4 regions of the Paenibacillus sp. Y916 genome follow, and region 3 is predicted to be linked to each of the others. Evidence: riboswitches for the same ligand, from Rfam matches in the RefSeq annotation. Region 3 holds a riboswitch; each other region holds the start of a gene.
The links. Region 3 has a riboswitch for thiamine pyrophosphate ahead of AC1TO9_RS21205 (ABC transporter ATP-binding protein). Riboswitches for the same ligand answer to the same signal wherever they lie in the genome.

Region 1 (2,200 bases), on a different contig from region 3:
CGGTCAAGAAATAAACCAATGATAGCCTGTAGGCTATCATTGGTTCATGAAGTAATGGATGAAATTCAACCGGAACAATCTATCTCTAATTAAACAAGCTTATTCCACCAAGGTATCATTTCATATACACATAACCCATCGTGTTCTCCAATAACCTTCATATCACTTGCTTCTTCTGCCGTATAGCTTTGCACTTTTTCAGTTGTTTCAACGTGATATGTCTTTCCTGATAAGTTTGATACAACAATATAACAATCTTCATGGCTTTGAGCATCTACCGCAAGTAAATCGGTAGGGATTCCTGTTACGACAACCACTGCATTTTGAGCTCGTTCTTCTGTCAAGATGATATTCCCCTTCTGTGCCTATTTATAATAGATCATGATTTAATATCATAGCGGTGTAAAGAAATTCTGTGTGTAATATATATGATAATCACTGGAACTAATACCAAGTGCAACACCTACACCCAACGTTTCAAAAGAGGACTAAAGTAAATTGCTTCGATGTCCCGAAGAATTTAGCCAACCAGAGTACGCATATATCACTTTATTATAGCCTGCTGAAATAGTTACGCAACGCCATGTCTTGGCTATGATCTCTGGCTGCATTCGCCGCAGTGTTATTCCATTCTAGAACATTCAGCCCGTTTCGTATACGTACAACATTCGTCAGATCAAATATTTGAATAGTTTCATTTATAAATGACGCTTCCACCCTCTTTTAATTCGTTCGCTTTATTCAATAGGCCATTTCTTATGGTAGCCTGTTCCTCTTGTTCCTTCTGTCTAGTTGAATCTCGAATATCATGAGAAATTCGCATGCTACAGAACTTCGGTCCACAGATGGAACTGATCACGCCAGCGGAATTCGAACCGAGCTTTAGATAGTGCATTATCACGGTCCTGTGCTCCCTTATGCCCTTTAGCTAAATCAGCAGCTTCTTTAATCCACGATAATCGATTGGGATGCAATCCAACACGAATATCTGGACGAGACCCCATTACATACACTTTTTTACTTCCTGGAAAAGCTGATAGATTAACAGATTCTTTCTTCATTTCGCTTGTCATTTCATTTCCTCCTATAAGTAAGGTGATTTGATCAAGCGGAGCAAATTCTATTCAACAAGCAGAAAAAAGACCGCCTCAGAGAAAGAGGCAGTCTTAAATAGACAAATAGAACTCCATTTCCTCCGCTGGCATTACCCAGATCAGGTTTGACGGTCGATAGTTGATCACTATCCTCTCAGCCTGGCACACCAAGCTCCCGTTACGATGTAATTGTTAGTTAATGTATAACGAAGTAACAAGATAAAGCAATACTAAATTCCCAAATGACCATCTAGATACATTCAACAACCTTTTAAAGTTTAAGCTGTAAATCCGCGATTTCATCAATCTGTGCGGCTTCCGCAGGATCAGCCGCAATCAGACGGTCATAAACGACCTGATCTGGGACACTGTTATTCTTCTTTAGTGCAGCCAAATACCAACGAGCAATTTCACGGTTTGTTGCATTGGTATAATCTTCGCTCAAACCAATCTGTAGCGTAGCTATAGCCGCTTCCAATTGTTCAGACATAAATTGTATTTTGCCTGTATTCAGTGCTACAGCCGGAGCAACCGTAAGCGACCTTCCTTGCAGTTCTTCAGAAGATAGAGTCTTCAAATATTCCAAATCCGCCAGTACGTGGCTGTAGGCCTCAAGCCCAATGTTGAAATTAGCTTGCTTGTTAACACTGTCTTTCTGTGTGTGAGCCACCTGCCCCAGATCATAAGAGCGACTGATGAGAGCGCTGTACCAGTCCATCTCCCAGAGATTCTCCCTGTTTATGATATCTGCGTAATTCTCATTGAAGCCACGCTTCAATGTAGTAGCGGCCACTACAGGTTCTCCTAACATCAGCTGTATTTTACCCGTATTCAGAGCGATGGTCGGAGTGATGGAGAACGGACGTCCCTGCATCTGCTCCGGAGGGAGTGTCTTCAAATACTCCACACCGACCACAACCTGTTCGTATGTCTCGAGCCCTGTATTGAAATACTCCTGTTTCAGAACATCATCCTTGAGGGTATGTGCCTGGTCTCCCATCGCAAATGAGTGTCTAATCAGTGCATCATACCAATCAATATCCCAGACGAACTTGTTGGCATTGTCACGATAGACCGCCTGAGCAAGGTCACTTTGCCCTTTAAGA
Region 2 (2,200 bases), on a different contig from region 3:
ACAGCAGGATGGATTCTTGGATAAAGACCTTACACCAGTTAGCGAATTAGATCCGTCTAACTTGCCATTGAATCAGCAATGGTCTTGGGATCGTATCCTACGTTCTGTTTACATTAAGCAAGCTGACGTATTGCAAGGAATATTCACTCTAAGAGACCAATTCGATTTAGATACAGTTAAACGTAACTTCGATTTCTACGAGCCTCTTACCGTGCATGAGTCTTCCTTATCTCCTTGTGTGCATTCGATTCTTGCTTGCGAACTGGGATATAAAGAGAAAGCTTACGAGATGTATCTTCGCACCTCTCGCTTAGATCTCGACAATTATAACAATGATACCGAAGATGGTTGTCATACGACGAGCATGGCTGGTACTTGGATGTCTGTTGTTCATGGATTTGGAGGATTGCGTGTACGGAATGGTGTTCTACACTTAAACCCATTCAACCCTGGACATTGGAAGTCATTCTCGTTCAAAGTCATGTTCCGTCATTCGCTCCTAAAAGTAACCGTTAGCGAGCATGATGTGACCGTTACGAATGAGACGGAAGTTCCTGCTAGTGTGAATGTTTACGGTAAGGATTACACCGTCAATGGATTGAGTCATATCCAAGTCGATCTATAATATATATGAAGAGACCTCCACAATCCGCAGCCCGGATGTGGGGGTCTTTTACTACTTCAGGCAATCCACTTTCTTTGCTTTCCATCCTTATCCGTATACAGAATATTTGCGAGTTGGATATCAAGAATGACATAATTAGGGTCACTTGGTCCGTCAAACCATTCCTTTAAATCATCATTCCAACATTTTCGCTTCAAACTATCATCTGTGCTAATCGAACAGGTTCCTTCCATCTCAACTACCTCTTTAGTCCCTCCGATTTCATACCCTATCAGCAAAGATACGTTTGGATTATTCTTCAACTCCTCTACCTTATGCGTTCTCCGATCGCTTACCAAATGAATGCTCAATCCTTCATTATACAACATCATATATCTCTGCTTTGGCTTATTGCCTTCAATAGTTGCCAGAGAACAAATCCTATTGTTGTCTAAGATCTTCGTTATATCCTGCTCTATTATCTTGTTGTCCATCATGAATGGTATTCCCCTTCCTCTTGTTGAATGTACTTAAACCATATGATTTATTGTACCCACCTATTAAAATACGAATCAAGATTTGAACAATTCCTAGCTGGACACCCCCAGCATAGTCGATTATAATGACGTAGAATGCCTTAACTTCATAAGTACAGGGGTGCTGGAATTGGCCGGCTGAGATTGTGTCCCACTAGACACTGACCCTTATACCTGATCTGGATAATGCCAGCGTAGGAACGTATCTGATATGATTATATCCATATCTATCTTGCGCCTACATGCGTCCCGATTACGGGGCGCTTTTTTGTATACGAATAGGACATGGAACAACCAGTCCAATAGAGGAGAGAGCAGAATGAGCAAGAAAAGAGCAATGTCGTTACTATTTACATTCTTACTAATACTCGTAATAGCGGGTTGTGGAGGAAATAAGAATGAACAAAATGCACAGACTAGTAAGAAACTACAAGACGTCAAAATTGTCTTAGACTGGACTCCTAATACTAATCATACAGGTCTATATGTAGCGAAAGATCAAGGATATTATGAAGAAGAAGGTCTTAATGTTGAGATAGTCCAACCAGGTGCAGGCGGAGCCGATACGATGGTCGCTTCAGGGGCCGTACCTTTTGGAATAAGCTATCAAGAAAGTGTGACACTAGCTAGAACACAGGACGTCCCGCTCGTCTCTATTGCCGCAGTCATTCAACATAATACGTCCGGTTTCGCCGCACCCGTAGATCGAAACATTAAATCACCCATGGACTTTGAAGGTAAAAGTTATGGAGGTTGGGGTTCGCCTGTAGAAGAGGCTATCATGGGCTCCATCATGGAGAACGAAAAGGCGGATGTTAAGAAGGTTAAGATGATCAATATGGGTGATGCCGATTTCTTCACGGCGGTTAAGCGTGATATCGATTTCGCATGGATCTTCTATGCATGGACAGGTATTGAAGCAGAGCTCCGCAATGATCCAATCGACATGTTATATGTTAAAGATTATGCTGCGGAACTAGACTATTACACGCCTGTCATTGTAACGAATGAGAAGCAGATCAAGGATGATCCTGAATTAGTCAAAGCTTTCCTCAGAGCA
Region 3 (2,200 bases):
TCCATCACCATGACCTCCGCTGGTCCCCACCATTTATGGTCACTCGTGCCATTTCCAACTTGTCCCCATAATTCATTCGGTGCAGTGTGGGCTTTCATGAAGTAATCCGTGGCCCAACGAATGTTATCCAATATTTCCTCAAGCTGCCCTGCTTGCTCGTAGCCTTCCCGATACTCATATACAGACCAAGCAAGCATTGACGCCGTATATGCCATTGGAAAACCAAATTTCACATGATCACCTGCATCGTACCAACCACCAGTTAAATCTTGACCAACATCTGCCCCATCCTGAAGCCCAGAATCTCCCCGCCACTCCACACGATTACTATCCGGTAGAATACCAGAGCGTTGAGTTTCATAGAAATATATTGATTTCTGTAGAGCTTCAGCATAGTTATAATCCGTAGAAGCTGCTTCAGCCAATTTAGATTGAGATACCCCATCCCAACTAAATGTAAGCGCAATCATAAAACTTAATAATAATATTCCTTTTTTCTTCATCCATACATTCATGTCAGATTTCATCCTCCTTATTTGCTAATTCGCATAACAAAAAACAGCCTTCACCTCACTTTCATTTCTACAAAGTTGAGGACACGCTGTCCATGGCGCCCAGATCTCTCATCACTGGTCCTGTAAAAAAATATACCATAATAAATTTAATAATACTATATTTTACATAAAATAATTATTTTTCTATTCTTTTATTCAATAAACCGCTCCGTACATCTTCACATCAAAAATCTAAATTAGCTTTACAATGTAATAGAGTCTATACTTATTTGTAAATTGTGTTATATTAAATAGGTTATCAATTAAATAAGACCTTGTTTTTCACTAGGGGAGTCTAACGACTGAGATGGAACGCGAAGTTCCGGACCCTTGGAACCTGATCTGGATTATACCAGCGGAGGGAAGTGGAACGAAATCTTCAACTCATGCATATATTTGCACACCTATTTGCCTGAATGAACTTTTTGACCCACTCATTTCCTTTCGGAAATGGTTGGGTCTTTATTTATTTACAATGAGCGAGGTGATCACCGTGATATTATCATTACAAAATTTAACTTACTCTTTTGCAAGTACGAACGAATCCCCTATTATTCAGGAACTGTCTATGAATGTTCAAGCGGGTGAATTCATTTCTGTCATAGGAGCTAGTGGTTCTGGGAAGAGCACTCTGTTTAAGCTGATTGCAGGACTGTTAGAGCCTATGGACGGAGAAATATATATACATGGCACAAGAACATCCAATCGTCTAGGGACAGTGGCTTACATGCCCCAGAAGGACCTACTCCTGCCTTGGAGAACCGTTCTAGACAATTGTTTACTCCCATGGGAGCTTAATCGAAAACTTCATCGCGAACTGGATCAGCGCAATAAAGAGAAGATCACAGCAGATATTCAGTTCACTCTAGAACGTTTCGGTCTAGGGAAATATGAACATGCCTATCCGGATGAATTATCAGGTGGAATGCGACAACGTGTCGCTTTTCTCAGAACACTCGTAACAGGGCAAGATCTGATGTTATTAGATGAGCCCTTTGGTGCACTTGACGCAATGACCAAAAGAGAGATGCATCGTTGGTTACTAGAGCTTTGGGATGATCTACATAAGACTGTCCTTTTCATTACACATGATTTGGAAGAAGCCATTCTATTAAGTGATCGCATCTACCTCATGTCCCATGACAGTCCTCAAGGTATAGAAGAAATGACCGTTAATTTACCTAGACCAAGGCACTACGAGATGAACTATGACCCTCACTTTATACAATTGAGGCAAGACTTGGAGCGACGATTACATGAGAATACGCCTTTTTAAACGCTGGGCACACGATTATGGATGGTTTGTACTTCTTTTAACACTACTCCTGCTGACTTGGGAATCGGTTGTCACTTTAGGCTGGGTACCTTCCTTTATTATTCCCTCACCGACCTCGATTGCCCGGGCATTATTTGAACATAGGCATCTATTGATCGGTCGGCATTTAATCGCCACTTTAAAGGAGGTTATGTTGGGTTTTATATTATCTGTTAGTGGGGGCGTTATTCTAGCTATAGGTATGCATATTTCGCGTCCACTTGAGAAAGCACTCTATCCGTTCTTGATTATTAGTCAGACCATCCCCTTAATCGCACTCTCACCGATCTTCATTATGTGGTTCGGTTACACGATTTGGAGTAAAGTAGCA
Region 4 (2,200 bases), on a different contig from region 3:
CTGCGAACATTGCTCCCTCTATATCTGCGGATATTTTGGGCTCACGTTGTCCTACCAGCTCTTGAGATAACCACTCCGCTTGTTCTCCCACTTGCTTTTGAAAAGCTAGAATACGCTGAACTTCTTGCATATCATCCTTAGTTGCAGCTAGCCGAAACATCCCTTTGCGTTTCAAGCCGATATCTATTCCAGTCAAGTCCTTTAAATCCTTCGCTAGCTGTGGAAATAACGTCCGACTGGCACGCGCCATCTCGAACATCGGGCCTGCTTCAGTGATCTCTGCCTGTACAGCAAGCATACCCGCTGCCGCACTCGAAGCTTGGCTACCCAAGCGATCTCGCTCTAATAAGATAACTTTCATTCCCCGCGCAGACATATAATAGGCAATTGAACTCCCAATAACACCGCCACCGATAATAATGACATCCAATTGTTTCATTCTAGTCAATAACCTCCTACTTTTTTTTAGCATAACCTTTCATATCCAATGCCTCTCGATAATTGTGTACTGCACTTAACGGATCATCTGCTGCAGTAATCCCTGATAATATTGCAATACCTGCTGCTCCAGTTGCGACAATCTGCTGCACATGATCGGGCTTAATACCTCCGATCGCAATAACTGGAATAGGAACACTTTTCACCACTTCCTTTAACTTCTTCGTTCCTCTAGCTTGCTGTCCGGGCTTAGAAGCTGTTGGGAAGATATGCCCAAACACTAGATAATCAGATCCTTGCTCACTCATCTCCACTGCCTCTTGAACATCGTGAACAGAACGTCCTATTCGCAATTCAGAGAAAGCTTTCCTCACTGCCTGCACTTCTAGGCTACGGTAGCTTAACTGGACTCCCCCAGTTCCAGCGGCATAAGCCACATCAACTCGGTCGTTTATGATCACTTTACTAAGGGGTACTCCACCTGCTCTTAAAGCCAATACCCCTGCCCAAAGTTCAGCTGCATGACTTGATTTCTCCCTTATATGAAATGCCGTTACAAAAGGATGAATAAGTGCCGCAATCCTTGCAAAGTGTTCTAACTCAGACTGACCATTCGAGATCACATGTAATTCTCGTGCTGACATCGCACTCCCTCCCTATTTTCTCGTATGACGAATCTCAGATAAGATGGAACAGCGAAAAGGCCACCCTCTGCAATAGAAGGTGGCCTATAACTATAGTCAAAAGAATGCAGACGTATATACGCATATACGCATACAAAAATATCTTAACCAAAGCTCAAGCTCACTTCCCTACGCTGGTATAATCCAGATCAGGTTCAAAGGGTTTGGAATCACACATTCCGTCTCAGCCAAATAGCACCCCTAGTGATCTAACGTATTCAATTGGATACATACTAACACAATTATTGGAACTTTAGAATCTCTTTTTTTAGATTCTTTGAAATTGAGAACCCCACGAACTCCCCATTAAGATATTTTTATGGTATCTCTCTGCTAGCTTTCCGCCCATTCCTTAAAGATCTGTATCATCTCTTCTAAATTTCTCAATCCACCTGCACCTTCGAAATATCCATCTTTGATCCAACATCTCACCCAATCATGATCATCTCGATCAATAATAATTTCGTCTAACGTTTTTCCCTCTAATTCAGTCTCAAGTAAAGGTACCGTTAATCTCCATCCGGGAGTGTCTATCGATTCAATCTTCAAAATATGGGTCTGCTCCCACTCATCATCACAATGATTCTCATACCAACCTTCTAACCATTTCAGGTTGCTCATCTTCTTCCTCCTCGGTTAAACAAGTAATAATCCATAATACAAGAACAAGCGATCCCAGCCACATATCGGATTAAATCAATGACTAAGAAACCTTTTCCTAATATTAATGCTCCCAATAGTGTTGATCGTATTCCAATAATCCAATCCGCTTGATATAACTGACTGAATTCAATACTAAAGCTAAAGATTAAACTTAAACAAACAGACACAAGTAATCTTTGCTGTAAGAACAATATCCGACAACCGAAGTAAACCATACTTGCCCACAAAGCATCTCCGAAATGTCGTGATACAAATAAGGGTAATACATCTGAAAAGGTCCTCGAACAAATTCCTAAAGTCATTACTATAAAGAATAGAAATATGTATACTACTCTATTCTTCACTAACTTATCCAAATAACTGCTGCATATGCTCATTTAATGGTTCATTGTCCGAGAATAAATCGGGATACTCAC

Region 1: linked by a shared signal. The riboswitch ahead of AC1TO9_RS04575 (phosphomethylpyrimidine synthase ThiC) and the one ahead of AC1TO9_RS21205 (ABC transporter ATP-binding protein) in region 3 are both predicted to bind thiamine pyrophosphate.
Region 2: linked by a shared signal. The riboswitch ahead of AC1TO9_RS13410 (ABC transporter substrate-binding protein) and the one ahead of AC1TO9_RS21205 (ABC transporter ATP-binding protein) in region 3 are both predicted to bind thiamine pyrophosphate.
Region 4: linked by a shared signal. The riboswitch ahead of AC1TO9_RS06835 (thiamine phosphate synthase) and the one ahead of AC1TO9_RS21205 (ABC transporter ATP-binding protein) in region 3 are both predicted to bind thiamine pyrophosphate.

Annotation. Positions count from the first base shown of each region.
Region 1 is NZ_JBXCJA010000002.1:101,448-103,647, forward strand. Features, by position in the region: gene AC1TO9_RS04560 (hypothetical protein) at 90-344, opposite strand; gene AC1TO9_RS04565 (CAP domain-containing protein) at 553-717, opposite strand; gene AC1TO9_RS04570 (hypothetical protein) at 695-823, opposite strand; gene AC1TO9_RS04575 (phosphomethylpyrimidine synthase ThiC) at 825-1,073, opposite strand; TPP riboswitch at 1,174-1,283, opposite strand; gene AC1TO9_RS04580 (O-antigen ligase family protein) at 1,366-2,200, opposite strand, start outside.
Region 2 is NZ_JBXCJA010000005.1:150,429-152,628, forward strand. Features, by position in the region: gene AC1TO9_RS13400 (glycoside hydrolase family 65 protein) at 1-625, shown strand, start outside; gene AC1TO9_RS13405 (pyridoxamine 5'-phosphate oxidase family protein) at 682-1,101, opposite strand; TPP riboswitch at 1,248-1,359, shown strand; gene AC1TO9_RS13410 (ABC transporter substrate-binding protein) at 1,460-2,200, shown strand, end outside.
Region 3 is NZ_JBXCJA010000014.1:4,553-6,752, reverse strand. Features, by position in the region: partial or broken gene AC1TO9_RS21210 (glycoside hydrolase family 9 protein) at 1-515, opposite strand, end outside; TPP riboswitch at 832-935, shown strand; gene AC1TO9_RS21205 (ABC transporter ATP-binding protein) at 1,030-1,830, shown strand; gene AC1TO9_RS21200 (ABC transporter permease) at 1,811-2,200, shown strand, end outside.
Region 4 is NZ_JBXCJA010000002.1:551,425-553,624, forward strand. Features, by position in the region: gene thiO (glycine oxidase ThiO) at 1-439, opposite strand, end outside; gene AC1TO9_RS06835 (thiamine phosphate synthase) at 456-1,082, opposite strand; TPP riboswitch at 1,231-1,334, opposite strand; gene AC1TO9_RS06840 (immunity 53 family protein) at 1,455-1,742, opposite strand; gene AC1TO9_RS06845 (ribosomal maturation YjgA family protein) at 1,739-2,128, opposite strand; gene AC1TO9_RS06850 (AAC(3) family N-acetyltransferase) at 2,133-2,200, opposite strand, start outside.